Regions from separate parts of the Viridibacillus sp. NPDC096237 genome, predicted to be linked through region 1. Evidence: riboswitches for the same ligand, from Rfam matches in the RefSeq annotation. Region 1 holds a riboswitch; each other region holds the start of a gene.
The links. Region 1 has a riboswitch for thiamine pyrophosphate ahead of ACQKMD_RS16445 (ABC transporter substrate-binding protein). Riboswitches for the same ligand answer to the same signal wherever they lie in the genome.

Region 1 (3,289 bases):
CAAACCAAATACGAGGACACTTAAAAGCATGATGGTGAAAATAGCTACAAACACACGATCTGTACGGAACGAAGACTGAGATAAAGTCATGTATACACCAATCCCCTTTTTGGCACCTAACCATTCAGATATAACTGCCCCCATGACACTATAAGTCGCTGCGATTTTCAGCCCAGAAAATAATGTAGGAAGTGAATGTGGTAATTCTAGCTTCCAAAATAATTGGCTTTTCGATGCTCCAGCCATTTCCATATAGTATTTGAGCTCTGGAGCTGTATTTTTAAAGCCATCTAAGGCAGCTACAACTATTGGGAAAAAGCAGACTAAACCTATAATGATCAGTTTTGGCAATAAACCAAAGCCGAACCAAATAATTAGAAGAGGTGCTAAAACAATGATTGGAATATTTTGCGATAGAATAAGTAACGGATATACAAGCTTTTGAACTTTCGGCAACATATGTAGAGATACCGCTATGATAAACCCTACAAAGCTTCCAATTGTAAGTCCTAAAATCGCTAACTGAGTTGTAGCAAAAATATCAGTTGAAAATGTAGGGATCGCTTTGACTGCTTCAGAAAAAATAGCTGTCGGAGCAGGTAGCAACCAGCCCGGAACTTCTTTTAATCTAACTACTAGTTCCCAACAACATAAAATGAAAAGGAGCAGAAAAATCGCTCCTCCTTTTTCACGAATCCATTTCATTATTTGTATTTCTCCGTTAAAGTCCCAAGTGTGATACCCGTTGGTTGATAAAGTATTTTCACTTGTGTAATAACATTTACGCTACCAAGTTCGATCATTTTTTCGTTCATTTTTTGGATAATTTCTAGTAGTTCAGAAAGTTCACCTTCCATTGTTGTTTCAAGTGGATGTACTTCATAGTTCACACCAGCATCGTCGATAATTTTGATCGCTGCATCTACAAAAGGAATAACATCCTCGTATGTTTTTGTTTTTGGAATGATTTGTACACTGATTAATGAATTAGCCATTTCTTTCTCCTCCTTATTGTGGTAAAAATTCGTTTGTGAACGCTTTTTCAGGATCGAATTTTCCTTCTAATACGTTATTTTCACTCATCCATTTTGCATAGTTCTCCCAAATTTCAAGCTTCTGCTCTCCCCATTGTTTTGCATCATCTTGATATTTGTCAGCTAGCCATTTTTGGCTCTCCTTAACTAGTTCTGCATCTAATTCTGGGGCCTCTTTTAGTAAGATATCAGCAGCGGCTTCTGGATCTTTTATAGCAAATTCATATCCTTTCGAAGTTGCTTTAGTGAATGCTTTCACCGTTTCTGGATTGCTCTGTATCATTTTTTCGTTAGTTGTTAGGACCGGAGTGTAGTAATCTAGTTTGTCACTATAGTCTGTTAAGTAGAGCATATTTAATTTTTCTCCACGCAGTTCCGCTTCAACACCTGTCCATGCGTAGTAAATCCATGCAAAATCTACATCTTTTTTGACCATTGTAAAGAAGTCAGCATCTCCAGCATTAATAATGTCTAGCTTCTTACTATCTGCTTTTTCGATTTTCATAAGAGAATCGAGCACTGCCTTTTCGATTGGGGAACCCCATCCACCGTAAGTTTTACCTTCAAAATCTTTTGGTGATTTAATATTTTTGTCTATCGGGGATGCGAACCCAGATGTATTATGCTGAATAATCGCTGCGATTGACACCAGTGGAACTCCTTGAACTCTTGCTTGTGTAATCGATTCTTGCGCTGAAATACCGAATTCGGCTTTACCTGAAGCTATTAGTTGAGCTGCTCCTGTTTCACCTGGTTGAATTATTTCTACATCTAATCCTTGCTCTTTAAAAAAATCTTGTTCTTGCGCTACATACAACCCTGTATGATTTGTATTTGGTGTCCAATCTAAAACTACAGTTACTTTTGTTAATGCATTTTTTGAATCTTTTTCATTTCCTTTTGACTCATTTGATTGGCAACCTATTAAAGCCAATAATGCTACAATGAGCAACATACATTTTTTCATTTCCCTTGCCTCCATCTATATTATTTTGACAAGTTCCATGCAAAAAGAAAAACGCCCGGAACTATTCCGGACGTTAACATACATTCTAAAATACAATGATACTCAAGATTTTAGCTGATGTTCCCTCCGCTGGTGTTAACCAGATCAGGTTCTAAGGGTCAGCATCTATCGGATACATTCTCAGCTGGCAACACCAGCCCCCCCACATTCTTGCACATATGAACTTAACTTTCTCACCTATTATATCAAAAAAACAAAAGAATCCAATATTTATTTGGAAGTGATGGCTGTGAATTGGTGGATTGGTGGATTGTTGCGCTATTTGAGGTGATTGTTGCGTTAATTCTGGTGATTGTTGCGCTATCTTGCTTGATTGTTGCACTAACTCGAGTGATTGTTGCGCTAACTCACTCCATTGTTATTTAGCAGAATATTCACGTCTTCTGTACTCTCTAATATCAAAAAAACAAAAGTTTCCAATATTTATTTGGAAGTGATGGCTATGGATTAGTGGATTGTTGCGCTATTTGAGGTGATTGTTGCGTTAATTCTGGTGATTGTTGCGTTATCTTGCTTCATTGTTGTACTAACTCGAGTGATTGTTGCACTAACTCACTCCATTGTTATTTAGCAGAATATTCACGTCTTCTGTACTCTCAAAATTACTATTTGTTTTATTAATAGATGAAGATGTATTAACATAAATACCAATTACTTCGCCAGCAAATCTTCACCGAAAATCGATACGGTTTGGCGATCTGGAACGAATTCATGTCCATTCCATTTCAATACAGTTTCCACATATCCTAATCCGTCGGCATGGTATCTACCCGCGATTTCTTGATAAGCCAAAAATTCGTAGTTGCCATCTCTAGCATAATCAATAGGATAGAGTCCGCCAATCGGATCAACCCAGCCTTGAATTGGTTCTTTAAGGGTACCATCTATATTATAAATTTCAGACAAATATTCTTTTCCTTTATACGTTAAATCTAAGATATATTTTTTCTTTGGATAGGAGCTAGTAACGCTCACTTTGTAATGATCCAGATAATTAACTTCGTATTTTGAAAGTTCATTATATGCTTCCGAGTCAAATACTTGGCTCATTTGTCCATTCACATATGTAAATATATACGCAAATATTATGCCACCACTTCCGCCTGAATCTATGACTACCAATATGTCATCTACATGATCTCCTGTATAATCCCCGAGCGATATGGTGGGGTTATAACCCGCATTTTCTTTCAATGGAATTTGTTCGTAAAAATTTGTTTTTTCATTA
Region 2 (3,289 bases), on a different contig from region 1:
TAACCCCTCTCATCAAAAATCCATAAAAAAAGCGCTAGCATCAATATGCTAACGTCTTTTCTCTCACTACAAACTATATACAATATCCAATCAAACTATTTCGTTTTGTCAGGTGAAACGAGAGCATATCTTTCCCAACGGCGACTTTTCCATCTAAAGAAAACTAGGATAGCTCGGAACCATTCATCTGCCGCAATTGCTAACCACACGCCTACTAAACCCATATCTAATTGGAATACAAACAAATAACCAAGTGGTAAGCTCATACAAACCATCGAGAAAAAACCGATGACTAACGGATATTTAGCGTCACCTGATGCTCGTAACGAGTTAATAATTGTAATATTAAATGTGCGCCCTGTTTCTAGCAAAATGCTGCACACTAACACTGCCGCACCTATTTTGATAACCTCTGGATTATCAGTAAAGAGACGCATTAATGGATAGCGGAAAATAACGACTACTGCGACCATCACTATTGTAAATAATATCGCCCATTTCAAACTAATCCACAATTGTTTATAAGCCGCATCCTTTTCATTAGCGCCAACATAACGACCAACCATTATTGCGGTACCCGTTCCAATCGCTATGGCAAATAAATAGGTGAACATTGAAATATTATACGCATATTGCCGAGCTGCTAGTGACTCTGTTCCTAAATACGTCACATAATATAAGAAGACAATTTGACAGCCTTGGTACATCACCTGCTCAAATGCAGAGGGAAGACCAATTTGCAAAATCTTACTGATATATTCTTTTGATAATGACACGTAGTATTGCAATTTAATACGTACATCTAGTGCTTGATACAATAACCAAAAGAATACTAATAGAGCCAAAATACGACTGACAACTGATGAAATGGCCGCACCTTGCACACCTAGTTCAGGAAAGCCCAATTTACCAAAGATTAAAACATAGTTCCCTATCACGTGAAAGATATTCATTCCAAGTGACACATACATCGTCTGTTTCGTCCAACCATGCACGCGAATAATCGCTGCTAATGAATTAATGATTGCTTGTAGGAAAATAGCTCCTCCAACAATAAATAAATATTTACTAGCATACTCAAGAACATCACCTTGTAAATTCATTGCAATCATAATATTTTTTGAGAAAATAACAAAAGCGACACTCATTATTAGGCCAATAACTAAATTCAACGAAACAGCTAATGCTGTAATTTTGGATGCTTCCAAATAACGCTTAGACCCTAAATATTGAGCAACAACAATCGATGCACCATTTCCTATTACTTCTAAAATCAATATTGCTATATGAATATATTGATTAGCGGCACCGACGCCTGATACTGCATCATCTGACAATGCGCTCAACATAAATGTATCAGCGAGCCCCATCAACATAAATAGAAATACTTCTAAAAATATCGGCCATGTTAAATGAAATAAATTCAATTTCTCTTCTGGCCCCTTCGCTGTTGCAGTTACGTCCATCCGCTCACCTTACTTTCTAATTTAAAAATTGAGATAGGTTGTATCTTAACATAGAAATAAGCTCATAGCTATGTCATAATGCCATTTATTACAATCTATTTACTATGGTTAATTTACACCTTGCTAATTCCATTGTTTATGTTATATTGTTGTTGAAAACTAAATCGCTTTTTAACCACTAGGGGAGTCATATAATTGGCTGAGACGCAGAGTACTGTGGACCCTTGGAACCTGATCTGGCTCATACCAGCGGAGGGAAGTGGCGCTATCATTCTATTTTGTTTCATTGAAAATGATTGTCTGCCGCCTACTGACACAGATCAGGAGGCGGCTTTTTGTTTTCAAAATACAAAAAACTTGGGGTGCATAGAGATGACATTTTGTGAAGAAGTAAGACTAGAATGCAATGATTTATGGGAAGGTAGCTTTCATCATCCATTTGTAAAATCACTTGCGGCAGGTACATTACCACTCGATATTTTCCAATATTACGTACAACAAGATGCTTATTACTTAACCCATTTCGCAAAAGTGCAAGCACTAGGAGCCGTAAAGGCAAATGATTTACATACTACACAACGTTTTGCCAAACATGCTGAATCAACATGTATTGCAGAAATGTCACTTCATGAGCAATTTTTTACTATGTTAGAAATCACGGATGAAGAATTCGCATCATTTGAGCCAGCACCAACAGCTTACGAATATGTTTCTCATATGTATCGTACAGCAAATAACGGTGATTTAGCCGACACTCTAGCTGCACTACTTCCTTGTTACTGGCTTTACTATGAAATTGGGGAACGTCTAAAAGATTCACAACCTAATCATCCTATTTATGATAAATGGATTCAAACATATGGATCTGAATGGTTCGGAGAATTGGTAGAGGAACAAATTAATCGCATGAATGACCTTGCTAAAGATTTACCTCCTACACGCATTCAGCAGCTAAAAGAACATTTCCGTAAAAGTAGTTATTATGAATGGCACTTTTGGGAAATGGCGTGGACGAAACAACAATGGACAATTGGGCAATACGAAAAGGAGCTTACTAAATAATGTACAAAAATTATTTACTAGAAAAGCTGCGTGTTGAAAAACCGCTAATCCACAATATTGCAAATATTGTTGTTGCCAATTTCCAAGCAAATGGTCTCCTCGCACTTGGTGCTTCACCTATGATGGCGGAAGGAATTGAAGAAGTAGCTGAAATGGCTACCCTAGCGGACTGTACAGTTCTTAACATCGGTACACTTGATCAAGGAACTGTATCTTCTATCATTGAAGCGGGCAAAAGTGCCAACAAAAAGAATATTCCGGTTGTCCTTGATCCAGTTGGCGTAGGTGCTAGTGAGTTTCGTATGCAATCGGTGACAACTATTTTAAAGGAAATCAAAGTTACAGCTATTCGCTGTAATTTAGGAGAACTTGCTGCAATCGGTAATGTCGAATGGCAATCAAGAGGAGCCGATGCTGGCGAAGGGCAAATAGATGTACAACTAATTGCTAAAGAAGTTGCCAATCGAAATAACTGTATCGTTGCAGTCACTGGGGTTAAGGATACGGTAACTGATGGTCAAACGACAATTCAAATTGAAGGTGGACATGACTTTATGCCACTAATTACAGGCTCTGGGTGCTTACTTAGCGCAGTGACTGGTGCATTTCTTGCTGTTTCAAAGGGACAACATTTGCAAGCAGCCGCGAGTGCGCTATCATTTTACAAACAAGTTGGAGAAAAGGCAGCACAAACAGCGGCTGCTCCTGGCACTTTTGCAGTTGAATTAATTAACAACTTATATTCTATTAGTTCAGGAGAT
Region 3 (3,289 bases), on a different contig from region 1:
GATTTTCCTGTGGCATTATAACTACTTCCAAATTTCAGTTATCGTAATGCTATTATTATTAGCTTGTCTAGCACTTCTATATTTCTCATATAGTAACGATGAACAAGCATGGTCAAAACGCATACCGATCTCTATTTACTTTGCTTGGATTTGCGTAGCAACAATAAAAAATATCGCTTTCGTACTAACGTATAACCATTGGAGTGGCTTAGGATTAAGTGATCCTTTATGGGCTGTTATTATGCTCACTCTAGGTACCGCTATTGCACTTCATATGCGTTTCCACTATTTCGATATTAACTTTCCTACCGTCTTCATTTGGGCTTATATTGGAGTTGCGATAAAAAATGGATTTGAGGAATTACTCGTAACGACTGCTGCCCTTTTTTTAAGTGGTGTCTTATTGGCAGGAATATTATTTATAAAAAAACAAAAGCCTTCTAAATAACTGTATAACAAAAAGGCCTTCCTTGATGAAATTTCAAGGGAGGCCTTTTCAATATTTTAATCTAATTTAGTTGTAATAATCGGTTCACCATCTGTTACGATGATTGTATGTTCATATTGTGCAACTAGTGATTTATCAGGCGTTATAAATGTCCAACCATCACCTGACTCAACGATGTGTTCTGCTTTTTGTGAGATGAACGGTTCAACAGCTAAAACCATTCCTTCTTTTAAAATTGTACGATCCCATGCATCAAAATAGTTCAATACATGTTGTGGATCTTCATGAAGTGAACGCCCAATGCCATGCCCAGTTAAGTTCATAATAACCGCTAAGCCATTTGCTTTCGCTTCACGTTCTACAGCTTTACCGATTTGATTTAAACGGGCACCTGGTTTTACTTTCGTCATCGCACGATCAAATGCACTTTCTGCAACTTGGCAAAGTTTATCGATTTCTGGATAAGATCCACCACCTACAACAAATGACACACCTGTATCTGCAAAGTAGCCATCAACATGACCTGAAACATCGATATTAATAAGGTCTCCCTCTTTTAATGTAAGGTTCCCTGGAATGCCGTGTGCAACTTGTTCGTTCACACTTATACATGTATATCCCGGAAAATCATATTCACTTTTAGGTCCTGAAACGGCTCCATTTTCTTCAAATAAACGGCCACCAATTTCATCTAATTCTTTTGTTGTAATTCCTGGCTTTGTTGCAGCCTTCATCGTTTCACGGATTTGGGCCATTACACGTCCAGCTTTTTTCAATGCTGCAATTTCCTCTTGAGTTATAGCTATCATTTTATACGATCCCTTCTTCTCATATGTCTACTCTCTACTATAACACTTTTTTCGCAAAATGAAGAACATGAAATTCGAGTATCTCTCCATTTCAAATGTCTATATATTTAGAAAAGTTTCGTTTAGTTCTTATATTAATATATGAAATTTTGTTACTGAAAGTACTAAAAGAGGACTCCATCTATAAGGAATCCTCTTTTTTGTATCAATTTTTTTGTTGTAATAAACGAGGTGCTGAAGTAAATAATAATACCGCTACAACGGCTGTTAGTATAGTAGCTGGCAACATATACGTACCATTATAAATTATAGAATACAAATAAACATTTTGATCACCTGCATATTTACTAAAGAATACAACCCCTGCTGTAGTATGTGCCACATATCTCAATAACCCTCCAAGAGTAGTACCTAGTACAATATACAAAGTGATTTCTTTTTTGTTTAATTGCTTACTTGCCGCAAACACTAGATGTCTCACAACACCAGCTAAACCGACTACAGTAAATGCTATAAAATAATCGATAAATCCTTGAACAGGTGTAAAAATTGAGGCACCCATCGACACTTGCAATAAACCAACTAAAAATCCCGTAATCAAACCACCTGATACACCCCAACGAAATGCCATTAATACAATCGGTACCATAACAAGACTTATAGAACCACCTTGAGCCCATAGCTTAAATGACAACTGATCCAAAATTAAACCGATTGTAGCAAAAATTGCAATCTCGATTAAAAACAATAATCTCTTTTTATTCACAATAAACATCCTCCCGTAGTTCTGATGTAGAACACACAAGACCTAAAACGTATCTCATTTGTAAATGAGCTCTAGATAGTAAAACTTTCGGCAACAAAAAAACGACATCAGGACAGGTCCTGACATCGGTTATATGTCGATTTCTATCCACATTCCTACGCAAGCATTAACTTACAGGTTCAAAGGGTTAGAACTTTGGGTTCACTCTCAGCCGACCATTTCGGCTCCCCTTGTGGTAAATACATCATTTAATTGTAATTATCGAACTCCCCTATTGTACTCAAACGATTCTTATTTTTCAATAGATTACTCTAAAATGTTAAAGAACTCTCTGCCAAAAACAAATATAATTTCCCACTGTAGATGATGACCTTTTATACGGGCGTGGAGCTACTGATATGAAAGCCGGAGTTGCGGCGGCGATGATAGTCAGCTTTGTTGAGCTATCTAAATCAGCTGATAAGCTGCCTAGACGCCTTCAACTCCATCTGGTGACAGACGAAGAAACTGGAGGTGAAAATACATTAGGATGGCTTAACTCCTAATGGGGATAATGGCCAATTTGTTATTTATGGTGAACCGACACGTCTGCAAATTGGATTACAAGCAAAAGGCATTTTACAATTCGAACTTTAATTCAAAAGTAAAGCATCACAATGGTAGTCGCACTTTGGATGGGATAAATGCTATTTTACAAGCCATGCACTTCCACTCAAAACTGCTAGAATCACCAATAAAAATGCCCGTATTGCTTTTTATGACTCTCCATCGATTAATTTGGCTACAATACAAGCAGAAGAACGTTTTAATATCGTCCCAGATCCGTGCAATGTACGTTACGATTTCCGATGCGTGGACAATTAGCAGAAGGTATTCTAAAAGATATTAAAAAAATTTCTCGATGACGAAACAATCCAAGTTGAAATCATTATTCACAGTATTGCTCCTTGCAGTTACAACAAATGCTGAAGTTTGTGACAAGAAGGCCATGCTAGTTGGACAAACGGCTCTACTGATACTAGATTTTATGCAGCAGATGGCGTAGCAGCAATCAAATTCGGACCAGACGGAGCAGATTGGCATGGTCCTTCTGAATATATCAGTATTTCATCTATATAATCTATATACCATTTCGCAGATATAATAAAAAGACATGCATTAAGTTGAATCTTTTTGGGCGCTGTAGCGTAAATAATAATATGAATGGAGGTGCTTGTGCTGGATAATAATCGAGTATTATCTGCATTATGTTATTTCAGTATATTT

Region 2: linked by a shared signal. The riboswitch ahead of tenA (thiaminase II) and the one ahead of ACQKMD_RS16445 (ABC transporter substrate-binding protein) in region 1 are both predicted to bind thiamine pyrophosphate.
Region 3: linked by a shared signal. The riboswitch ahead of thiT (energy-coupled thiamine transporter ThiT) and the one ahead of ACQKMD_RS16445 (ABC transporter substrate-binding protein) in region 1 are both predicted to bind thiamine pyrophosphate.

What each region holds. Positions count from the first base shown of each region.
Region 1 covers NZ_JBNNTI010000034.1:12,748-16,036, forward strand. Annotated here, with positions in the region: gene ACQKMD_RS16435 (ABC transporter permease) at 1-705, opposite strand, end outside; gene ACQKMD_RS16440 (thiamine-binding protein) at 705-995, opposite strand; gene ACQKMD_RS16445 (ABC transporter substrate-binding protein) at 1,009-2,001, opposite strand; TPP riboswitch at 2,106-2,215, opposite strand; gene ACQKMD_RS16450 (hypothetical protein) at 2,713-3,289, opposite strand, start outside.
Region 2 covers NZ_JBNNTI010000010.1:85,860-89,148, reverse strand. Annotated here, with positions in the region: gene ACQKMD_RS08450 (MATE family efflux transporter) at 96-1,466, opposite strand; TPP riboswitch at 1,637-1,741, shown strand; gene tenA (thiaminase II) at 1,839-2,528, shown strand; gene thiM (hydroxyethylthiazole kinase) at 2,528-3,289, shown strand, end outside.
Region 3 covers NZ_JBNNTI010000004.1:46,465-49,753, forward strand. Annotated here, with positions in the region: gene ACQKMD_RS04820 (tryptophan-rich sensory protein) at 1-448, shown strand, start outside; gene map (type I methionyl aminopeptidase) at 505-1,257, opposite strand; gene thiT (energy-coupled thiamine transporter ThiT) at 1,463-2,023, opposite strand; TPP riboswitch at 2,159-2,264, opposite strand; partial or broken gene ACQKMD_RS04835 (M20/M25/M40 family metallo-hydrolase) at 2,392-2,568, shown strand; gene ACQKMD_RS04840 (hypothetical protein) at 2,925-3,068, shown strand.